Regions from separate parts of the Deinococcus fonticola genome, predicted to be linked through region 1. Evidence: riboswitches for the same ligand, from Rfam matches in the RefSeq annotation. Region 1 holds a riboswitch; the other holds the start of a gene.
The links. A riboswitch is a leader RNA that binds a small molecule or an ion and turns the genes downstream of it on or off. The one in region 1 is predicted to bind thiamine pyrophosphate.
Positions count from the first base shown of each region.

Region 1 (5,211 bases):
TGATCGACCAGCAGGCGGGGCAACCAGGTCATCCAGATGAAGAACACCATGCTCTGCGCGCCCATGAACGCCGTGACCGGCAGGGTGGCCGGGTTGTGCCAGATGCTGACGCCCGCAGCGGTTTGTAAGCCCGACCGCTCCGGGCGACCGCGTACCGCGGGCCACCACGCCGCCGCGCCCAGCACGGCCAGCAGCACCCAGAACCCCAGCGCCGCCCGCCACGATCCCTGAAAGGCGTTTCGCAGCGGCACCGAGGCCGCCGACGCGATGGCCGCCCCGCCCACCACCGCCGTGGTGTACAGGCCCGTCATCAGCCCCAGCCGTTCCGGAAAATCGCGGCGCAGCAGGCTGGGCAGCAGCACGTTCACCACTGCAATGCCCGACCCGACCAGCACCGTGCCCACCAGAATCCACGCGAAACTCGGCCCGGTTCGCAGCAGGGCGCCGGTACCAATGACTGCCAGGCACCCCAGGATGACCGCCTCGGCACTGCGCGAACGCACGAACAGCGGGGCCAGCAGCGCGAAGGCGCCCCAGCACAGCAGCGGAACGGACATCAACAGACTGACCGTCGCCGCGTTCACGCCCAGCTCGGTCTGAATCTGCGCCAGCAGCGGCTCGAACGCCGCGATCACCGGACGCAGGTTAAGCGCCACCAGCAGCACGCCCGTGATCAGCAGCAGGGGAGTGGCGCGGTTGCGGGGCGTCACCACCTCGCCCAGCTACAAATCGACATACGCTCAGGGTAAGCGATTTCACGCGCCCAGACGTGGGTTATCTAAATTCAGCGTTCTGCTGGGCCGAACAGCGCAGGTGAACTTCAGGGCCTTGCCACGGGCCGGGGAGGACGTTCCCCCTGACCGCCAGCTTGAGCACCGTCGAATTCTGGCGGTGTCAAAGGCCCGGGACGGTCTGGTCGGGTCGCCTCCAGCCCTGATGGGAGCGAGCGGCTGCGCCACGACCGTCCTGGCCTCCGCCCCTGAATTGTCAGCCCAGCCGGACACACGCTGACACCCTCTGGTATCCTTCCCATTGCGTCACCTGGGGTGCCTTCTGCAACAAGGGGGCTGAGACCATACCCAAGGAACCTGAACCGGGTTATTCCGGCGGAGGGAGCGTGACCGGGCTGTAAAACGAGTGCCCACACCTCTTTCCTCTCGTGACGCGAGGGGGATTTTTTATGCGTAAACTGCTGTTTTCGGCCCTGCTGATGCTGGGCGTGGCAAGTGCCCAGACGACAAATGCCCAGACGACGAATGCTCAGACGACCCTGACGGTGATCACCCACGACAGTTTCGACGTGGACAAGAAACTGGTGGCGCAGTTTGAGAAGGCGAACAACGCGAAGGTGCGCTTCGTGAAGGGCGGCGATGCCGGGGAACTCCTGAACCGCCTGGTGCTGACGCGCCGCGCTCCGCTGGCCGACGTGGTGTACGGGCTGGACAACAGCCTGCTGGGCCGGGCGAAGCAGATGAACCTGCTCACCGCGTACCAGTCTCCGAACCTGAGCAAAGTGCCGGCCGCCTACCGTCTGGACGAGGCGGGGGCGCTGAACACCGTGGATTACGGCTTCGTGGCCCTGAATTACGACCGGGCGGCCCTGGCCAAAACGGGCCTGCCCCTGCCGAAAACGCTGGATGACCTGAAGAAACCCGAGTACGCGAAACTGACGGTGGTGCAGAGCCCCGCCACCAGCAGTCCCGGTCTGGCGTTCCTGCTGGCGACCGTCAATCACTACGGAGAGGCTGGCGCCTGGTCGTGGTGGCGCGAGGCGCGGGCGAACGGCATGAAGGTCACGCGCGGCTGGAGTGACGCCTATTACAAGGACTTCAGCAGAAACGGCGGCAAGTACCCCATCGTCCTGAGTTACGCCAGCAGCCCCGCCGCCGAGGTGTTCTACGCCGACGGCTACAACCCCGCGAAACTGCCGGCGCAGGCTCCCACCGCCAACCTGTTCCTGCCCGGCAGCACCTGGCTGCAACTGGAAGGCGTGGGCATCCTGCGGGGCGCCAGGCAGCCCGCCCTGGCCCGCAAGTTCGTGGATTTCATGCTCGGCAGCGCCGTGCAGGCCGACATTCCCACCCGCATGTGGATTTACCCAGCGGTGAAGGGCACGAAACTCGACCCGGTGTTCAAGTTCGCCGACGAACCCAGACTCTCCGAGGTGAAGCCGGGCCTGACGAGCAACCCGCAGCGCCTGGTCGACGCCTGGGTAAGTCACGTCCTGCGCGCCCGCTGAACCGAAGTGAAGAAGATGGGGCAGTTCTCCTGCCTCATCTTTTCGTCTGCTGTCCGGCTGTGACGTGCTCCGACCAATCCAGCTCCTTGCCTTCCGGAGCTTCTGAAAGGGGGGCGACGTACACCTTGGTGGTGGAGCTTGTTACACCGTGCTGATGAAGGAGACAGAAGGGCCTGGCTCAGGAGCCGCTGCATCGAATGTCCACTTGAACCTGATCCAGAAAGTAACTTCTTTTCCTATTAAGCTGGGAGAGAAGTCCCGCCTCACCTGCGTGCCCGTCCTTCTCGTCCTGTGGAGGTTCGTATGCCCACCCGTCAACGTGTCCAGTGGCTGGCCCTGTTTCCCCTTCCTCTGCTCCTGAGTGCCTGCATGTATATGAGTGGCCCGGCCACCATGCAGGGGCACTCCAGCATGCAGGCGTCCACCATGCAAGCACAGGGCAGCCCGTCTGCCGCGCCGCCACCCACGGCACCGGCAGCGGGTGGCAATCCGCTCGCGTTGAAGTTCGGGCCTCCTGACGCGGCGCGGGGCAAGGCCCTGCACGAGGGCGCTTGCCAGCAGTGCCACGGGGCGGGCGGCGTGAGTACGAAGGCGGACGTTCCCGGGCTGGCCGGGCAGATCACGCCCTACCTGCACCTGCAACTGGCGGCCTTCCGGGCGAAACTGCGGCCCAGCGCGGTGATGCAGGGCGTGGCGGCCAGACTGTCCGATCAGGACATCGCCGACCTGGCGGCGTACTACACGCCGCTGCAACCCGGCCCGGCCTGGAAGGCCGACGCGGACGCCCGCGCCCGGGGCGAGAAACTGTTCCTGAGTGGCGACGCTGGGCGCAACGTGGTGGCCTGCCAGGTGTGCCACGGCGCAGACGGGCGCGGCGTCAGCGACAACGAGGTCGCCAGCGTCACCAACCTCTCGCCCGGGTACGGCCTGAACATCCTGCACGAATTCCGTGACGCGCCCAGTTTTGGCGGCATCGTCGCGCCCGAAGCCATGCGCATTGTCCTGAAACCCCTTTCTGACGGCGACCTGAAGGACCTGGCGGCTTACCTCAGCAGCATGCGCTGACGCCCAGGCTGTTAGGCTGGTTGCTCCGCCCCCTGCCTGAAGCTGCTGTGGGGGCGGTTTTCTTGTGTGGCAGGCGCGGGGGCCAGTCGGCGGGTGACCTCCCGTGGACGCTGGGCCATCCGTCTTCTTTCGGCAAATGCGCTAGATTTTTTGTACCAGATTCAAAAAATTTGCCCTGTTCGCACAAGGAGACGGCCTTGACCCAGCTCGATACCCTGACTGACCCGCAGCGCCGCACGCTGGCCGCCCTGATGGACACCTTTCTGCCCGCCTTGAACCGCCGCGACGATCCGCACGGGTTCTACGCCCACTCGGCCCGGACGCTGGGCGTGCCGGCCGCCGCCGAGGGCGTGATTGCCGACCTGCCCGCCAGCGACCGCGCGGGCCTGCTGGAACTGCTGGACAAATTGCGCTTCGTTCAAAAGCTGGAGCGCACGCCCCTGAAAGTGCGCGAAGGTGTCCTACGCCTGCTGTCGCGCGACCCCCGCGCTGCCCGTGGCCTGGAGGCGCTGCGTCAATTGACGCTGATGCTGGGCTACGCGCAGGTGGGCGAGGACGGCCTGAACCCCACCTGGAAGCAGTTCGCCTACGCCGGCCCGACCTTCCAGGGCGCACAGACCCAGCGGGATTTGACCGTCACCGTGCCGCAAGCCGGGCAGGACATGCACGCGGACGTGGTGGTGATCGGTTCCGGCGCGGGCGGGGGGGTCATCGCCGGCGAACTGGCCGGGCAGGGCCTGAAGGTGGTGGTGCTGGACAGGGGCCGCCACTTTGCGGATGCCGAACTGGGCCAGTCCGAACTGTGGGCCTACCGCAACATCTACTGGCACGGCGGCTTCACCACCACCGCCGACGGCAACGTGTCGCTGATCGCCGGTCAGGCGGTGGGGGGCGGCACCGTGGGCAACTGGATGAACTGCGTCCCGACGCCCGCCGAGGTGCGCCAGGAATGGGCGGGGGCCGGCCTGAGCGGGCTGAACACCCCGGAATTCGAGGGCGACCTGCGGGCGGTGATGCGGCGGATTCAGGCGAACAACGACTGCAGCGAATCGAACGGCACGCACCAGCGCCTGATCGAGGGTTCGCTGCGCCTCGGGTACAGCTTCAAGCGCGCTTACCGCAACGCCGACCCGCGCCTGCACGACCCGCAGCACGCCGGGCACTGCGGGTTCGGGGACGCCACCGGCAGCAAGCAGAGCACCGCCAAAACGTACCTGAAAGACGCCCAGCAGCGCGGAGCCGTCATTGTCGAGGGCGTGAAGGCCGAACGCATCCTGACCCAGGAAGGCGTGGCCAGTGGCGTTCTGGTCGGGGGGCACGCTGCTGGCGAGTCTTCTGCCGACCGCACCCCGCTGTCCTTCACGGTACACGCGCCGCAGGTGGTGGTGGCCTGCGGCGCGTTGGAGACCCCCGCCCTGCTGCTGCGCTCGGGGCTGGGCGGGCCGGCGGTGGGGCAGCACCTGCACCTGCACCCATGCGGGGCGCTGGCTGGCCTGTTCGACCACGATCAGCGGGGCTGGTGGGGAGCCACGCAGGGCACCATCATGGACGAGTTTCAGGGCCGCGCGGGCGGGTACGGGTTTCTGGTGGAAACCATTCAGTACACCACCGGCCTCTACGCGGTGGCGGCCCCGTGGTTCAACGCCGCCGACCATAAGGAACGCATGGCGCAGCAGGCGAACGCCGTAAGCCTCATTCACCTGACGCGCGACCGGGGGGCCGGGCAGGTCACGCTGGGTGAAAACGGCGAGCCGGTCATCACCTACAGCGTCACCGATCCGGTCGATGTCGACAATTACTGGTTGGGTCAGGCGACGGTGGCCCGTATCCTGGAGGCGGCGGGGGCGCACACCATCTATCCCCTGACCGACCGGGCTGAACCGTGGCGGCGCGGCGAAGACCTGGAA
Region 1 covers NZ_SMMH01000005.1:47,324-52,534, reverse strand. Annotated here, with positions in the region: gene E5Z01_RS04485 (CynX/NimT family MFS transporter) at 1-710, opposite strand, end outside; TPP riboswitch at 1,033-1,133, shown strand; gene E5Z01_RS04480 (thiamine ABC transporter substrate-binding protein) at 1,181-2,239, shown strand; gene E5Z01_RS04475 (c-type cytochrome) at 2,543-3,304, shown strand; gene E5Z01_RS04470 (GMC family oxidoreductase) at 3,502-5,211, shown strand, end outside.

Region 2 (5,211 bases), on a different contig from region 1:
ATTAAATTGATTGTCAGAACCAACAGCGGCGACATTGTCCAAAAGTCGGTACACGCTATTTACAACACGTTCTTTATAGATTTGTCTGTTGCTTTGAAATTCCGATTTAGACATTGTTGCCTGACCCCCATCACTAAGGGTCTTGACGAAGCCTTCGTACCAGCTATCAAACGCCTTTTCTAGCTTTTCCTTAATATTATTTGAGGCTATGTATTTTCTTAAGGCATCATCGGTCGTTCTAGCTGATTCGCCGCCTTTGACGGCAGCCTGTAAATCACTAATCAGATTTGCAATGGACTTCTCTGAGGAAAGAACTTCTCGCGTAATCCAAAAATCAAAGGATGCACTGATTGCGCTGTCAACCTTAGCCCCATAAGATGCATCTTGGTTGGTAAGACCTAAAAGATATCTGATTGTTGTAATTAAGCCTTCGTCGTAAAAGCGCCCATTGATATAGGTTAGTAATGTCCTGGCATCTGACTCAACGCCCAGCTTGCGGTTCATCTTGAAGCGGCCCGGCTCGCCCAGATCGTAGCGGCGCGGGTCGGCCAGCAGGCCGTACAGGTACTGAATGGCCTTGTCACGCTTCGGGGGGTCGCCGGGGCGCAGCACCGTGAACAGGCGCAGCAGGGCCTCGTCGGCGCCCATGCCCGCGCTCTTGTCCTCGGGCAGCTCGGCGCCTTCGGGCTCGAACTCGGTGAACAGCGCGCGCAGGCTGGCGTCGTCGTAACCCAGCACGCGCAGCAGCATCGCCACCGGGAACTTGCGCTTGTTGACCTTCATTTCCAGGATGCCGCCCGCGAACTCCAGTTCGATCCAGGGACCGCGCTTGGGCATCGGGATAATCGCGGCGGTGTACAGCTTCTTGATGCCCTTGTAGGAGCTGGTGAAGTACACGCCGGGGCTGCGGTGAATCTGCGAGATCACCACGCGGTCGGCCCCGTTGATCACGAAGCTGCCGTCCTCGGTCATCAGCGGCAGGTCGCCCAAGAACACCTGGTCTTCCTTGATCAGGCCGCTGTCCTTATGAATCAGTTGCAGTTTGGCGTACATCGGCGCCTGGTAGGTCAGGTCCTTCTCGCGGCACTCCTCGGGGCTGTAGGGCGGCTCGCCCAGGCGGTACTCCAGGTAGTCCAGCACCAGGCCCGTGCTGCGGCCTTTTTCGGTCTCGTCGATGGGAAACACTTCACGGAAGGCACTTTCCAGACCGACATTGTCCCGCTGATCCGGGGCCCGGTCGGCCTGAAGGAACGCCCGGAAGGAGTTCACCTGCACTTCCGTCAGCTCTGGAAGATTGATGACTTCCTTGATTTCGCCGAATCGCTCGATACGGGGGGGAGTTTTCTGCGTCATGCACACCTCTGAGAAAAAAGAACACCGCCAGGAAACGGCAAAAACAGGCACGCGGCAAACCTTTCCGCGTCCCACACCAAAAAAACTACTTGTGGAATCCGTTAATCAATGAACTCCTGCATGACCCATCATGGTCAGCCAAACTTCAGTATACGCGCTGATGTAAAAACGGTCAAATAAGCAAGCGCCCTGGGTACACCTTCGCCTTGATCCTCATGCTAAAGCCGGATGCCCTGGTGACAAGGGGCCCTTAAATTCAGGACATGAACCTGAGGCAATGGCTGCTGACTGCGCTGATGACGCTTGGCCTGGCGCAGGCAAAGGGGGGGCCGCACGTGACCTCCTCTCTCAATTGCCCGCTCAACAGCAGTCCGGCAAAATCCGTCGATTGCCGCTGGCAAGTCCCGGCGGGAACAGTGCGGGTGGTAGGTGATTCCCCTCGTTACGACATCATTCTCAGCGCCCATACGCAGGCCGGAAAGCTGCGCTGGCAGGAAAAGAAGGTGAGCATCATTTTCGGCATTCAATTGCTGGATGGCGTGCTGGTGATCGACACCAACAGTAATGGGGCCGGAACCATGATCTCGTCCTCGACCGCCCTGATCTCACCGAAGCTGAACCCACCTGTCTGGATCTGGGGCTCGTTCATCATCAGCCGCCCGTCTGGTCACCTGGCCCTGTTCACGCAGGAGGACGTGATTCGTCCCGAGGACGATGCCGGCCTGTCCTTTCAGCGTGTGACGTTGACACCGGAGATCAGGGTTGACCCCATTCACTTCGACCAGCCCAGTCGCCCCAGCTGCGGCGCAGCGCACGGCGGGTGGGAGGCCTTCGGGCAACCGAAATTCACGCAGCGTTATGTTTACGTCATGCGGCAGGACAGCTGCGGGTACTTCATGACGCGCTTCGACTGGGTGACACCGGACGCGAGACCGCTCAGTGACGCCGTCTCCGTGACAAAGTAGCCCCCACGCTGCGCCCGCTGACTTCTATTTTTTCCAGCGGGTGATTCCTGCGGGTTGCCTGACTTGCTGCGGCGTCCAGGCTTTCGCTTGACCCGCTTGCTTTCGGGTGGCACACTGCGGTCACGTCAACAGGGGTGCTTTCCGCGCAGTGCGGAGGGCTGAGAGGGCCAGCGGGCCTAACCCTAGAACCTGAACTGGGTAACACCAGCGGAGGAAGATTGACGTGAGCGGACTTCCTGCATGCCTGCATGGGCCGCCCTCCTCCGGAATGTTTTCAGGGGGAGGGCTTTTTTATTGAATGAACAAGCGAAGCGGGTGCAGCCGGGAAAAGGCCACTCCCTCGATGTTTTTTGATCTGAACCGACGTTGAATCTACTTCCGGCGTGCCGTTTGAGCTGCGGCCCGTGTCCTTGCTTCTCTGCCTGTTGTGCCCCTGGAGGCCCCCTATGTCCCTGAACCCCGAGATCCTGTCCACCACGCCCTTTCCCGGCAGCGAGAAACGCTTCCTGACCGGAGAACTTCATCCTGATGTGCGCGTGCCCGTGCGCGCCATCCGCCAGACGCCGACGGTCGAGGCGTGGAGCGGCGTGACCCGCAGCACCCCGAACCCGGACCTGCTCGTGCCGGACACCAGCGGCCCGTACACCGACCCTACCGTGCAGATCGACCTGGAACGCGGCCTGAGCGTCGCCCGGCCCTGGCTGGCGCACGACCCGCGCCTGGAGGTCACGCCCCGCTTCGCGGCCCAGGCCGACCTGGACGGCCCGCTGCCGTTCCCGGCGGTGCCCGCCCCCCGCCGTGCCAGATCGGGGCAGGCATTCACGCAGATGCAGCGTGCCCGCGCGGGCGAGATCACGCCCGAGATGGAATTCGTGGCCCTGCGCGAGACCCTGCGCCAGCACGCCAGCTTCGACCTGACGCAGCAGCATCCCGGCGAGGCCTTCGGCGCGGTCATCCCCCGCGAGATCACCCCAGAATTCGTGCGCGCGGAGGTCGCCCGCGGCCGGGCCGTGATTCCCGCGAACGTGAACCACCCGGAACTCGAACCCACGGTCATCGGCCGGAACTTTCGCGTGAAGGTCAACGCGAACCTCGGCACCAGCATCGTGACCAGCAGCATCGAGGAGGAGGTCGAGAAGATGGTCTGGGCCGCCCGCTGGGGCGCGGACACCGTCATGGATCTCTCCACGGGCCGCTTCATTCACCAGACCCGCGAGTGGATCCTGCGCAACAGCCCCGTGCCCATCGGCACCGTGCCCATCTACCAGGCGCTGGAGAAGGTCGGTGGGAAGCCCGAGGAGCTTACCTGGGACCTGTACCGCGACACGCTGATCGAGCAGGCCGAGCAGGGCGTGGACTACTTCACCATTCACGCCGGGGTGCGCCTCGCCCACGTTCCGCTGACCGCCCGCCGCCGCACCGGGATCGTGTCGCGCGGCGGCAGCATCCTGGCGAAATGGTGCCTGGCGCACCACCGGGAGAACTTCCTGTACACGCACTTCCGCGAGATCTGCGAGATCATGGCCGCGTACGACATCACCTTCAGCCTCGGGGACGGCCTGCGCCCCGGCAGCATCGAGGACGCCAACGACGCCGCGCAGTTCGCGGAACTGGACACCCTGGGCGAACTCACCACGGTCGCGTGGGAGCACGGCGTGCAGACCATGATCGAGGGGCCGGGGCACGTGCCCATGCAGCTCATCCGCGAGAACATGACCCGCCAGCTCGACGTGTGCAAAGAAGCGCCCTTCTACACCCTGGGGCCGCTCACCACCGACATCGCTCCCGGCTACGACCACATCACGTCCGCCATCGGCGCCGCGCAGATCGCGTGGTACGGCACGGCCATGCTCTGCTACGTCACGCCCAAGGAACACCTCGGCCTGCCCGGCAAGAACGACGTGCGCGAGGGTCTCATGGCGTACAAGATCGCCGCGCACGCCGCCGACCTCGCCAAGGGCTACCCCGGAGCGCAGGCCCGCGACAACGCGCTCAGCAAGGCCCGCTTCGAATTCCGCTGGCAGGACCAGTTCAACCTTTCACTCGACCCGGAACGCGCCCGCGCCCTGCACGACGAAACCCTGCCCGCCGAAGCCGCCAAGACCGCGCACTTCTGCTCCATGTGCGGCCCGCACTTCTGCTCCATGAAACTCAGCCAGGACATCCGCGCCGCCGACGTGCTGGCCGGCATGGAGGCCAAGGCCCGCGAGTTCCGCGAGTCGGGCGGCGAACTGTACACCGACGCGGTGGGCGCCGATGACTGAGGAAAAATTGCCGGAAACATCGCAGATGGTTTCCCGAGCAGCGCGAGCCGCAACCAAAGGGTTCGGCGGAATGGATGGACATTCGGGCGTTGTTCCCGGATGTGCAGGAATGCAGGCGAATCCTACGCGGCCCCTGGGCGTGCTGTACCTCGTCGCCACGCCCAGGGCCGGGCAGCCGGAACCAGAATTCCTGGCCCGCGTGGAGGCCGCGCTGGACGGCGGCGTGGACACGCTGCAACTCCGCTGCAAGGACTGGGAAGCCGCCCCGTACATTGCCCTGGGCGAGAAGGTGCGGGAGCTCGCGCACGCCCGGAACGTGCCCTTCTTCATCAACGACCGCGTGGACGTCGCCGCAGCGGCCGGCGCGGACGGCGTTCACCTGGGCCAGAACGACCTGCCCGTGCGGTGGGCACGCGACCTCGCGCCGCAGCTGCGCGTCGGGCGCAGCACCCACCGCCCCGAGGACGCCGAGGCGGCGCTGCGTGAGGCTCCCGCGTACTTCGCCGCCGGTCCCGTGCACGCCACGCCCACCAAACCCGGCCGCGCCCCGGCTGGTCTGGAGTACCTGCGGCACGTCGCCGCGCTGACCCCTCCGCTGCCCTGGTACGCCATCGGCGGGATCGACCTGC
Region 2 covers NZ_SMMH01000002.1:69,316-74,526, forward strand. Annotated here, with positions in the region: gene rpoB (DNA-directed RNA polymerase subunit beta) at 1-1,353, opposite strand, end outside; gene E5Z01_RS01690 (hypothetical protein) at 1,617-2,318, shown strand; TPP riboswitch at 2,439-2,552, shown strand; gene thiC (phosphomethylpyrimidine synthase ThiC) at 2,765-4,582, shown strand; gene thiE (thiamine phosphate synthase) at 4,692-5,211, shown strand, end outside.
Region 2: it holds a riboswitch for thiamine pyrophosphate, as region 1 does, so the genes downstream of both, thiC (phosphomethylpyrimidine synthase ThiC) here and E5Z01_RS04480 (thiamine ABC transporter substrate-binding protein) in region 1, are expected to answer to the same signal.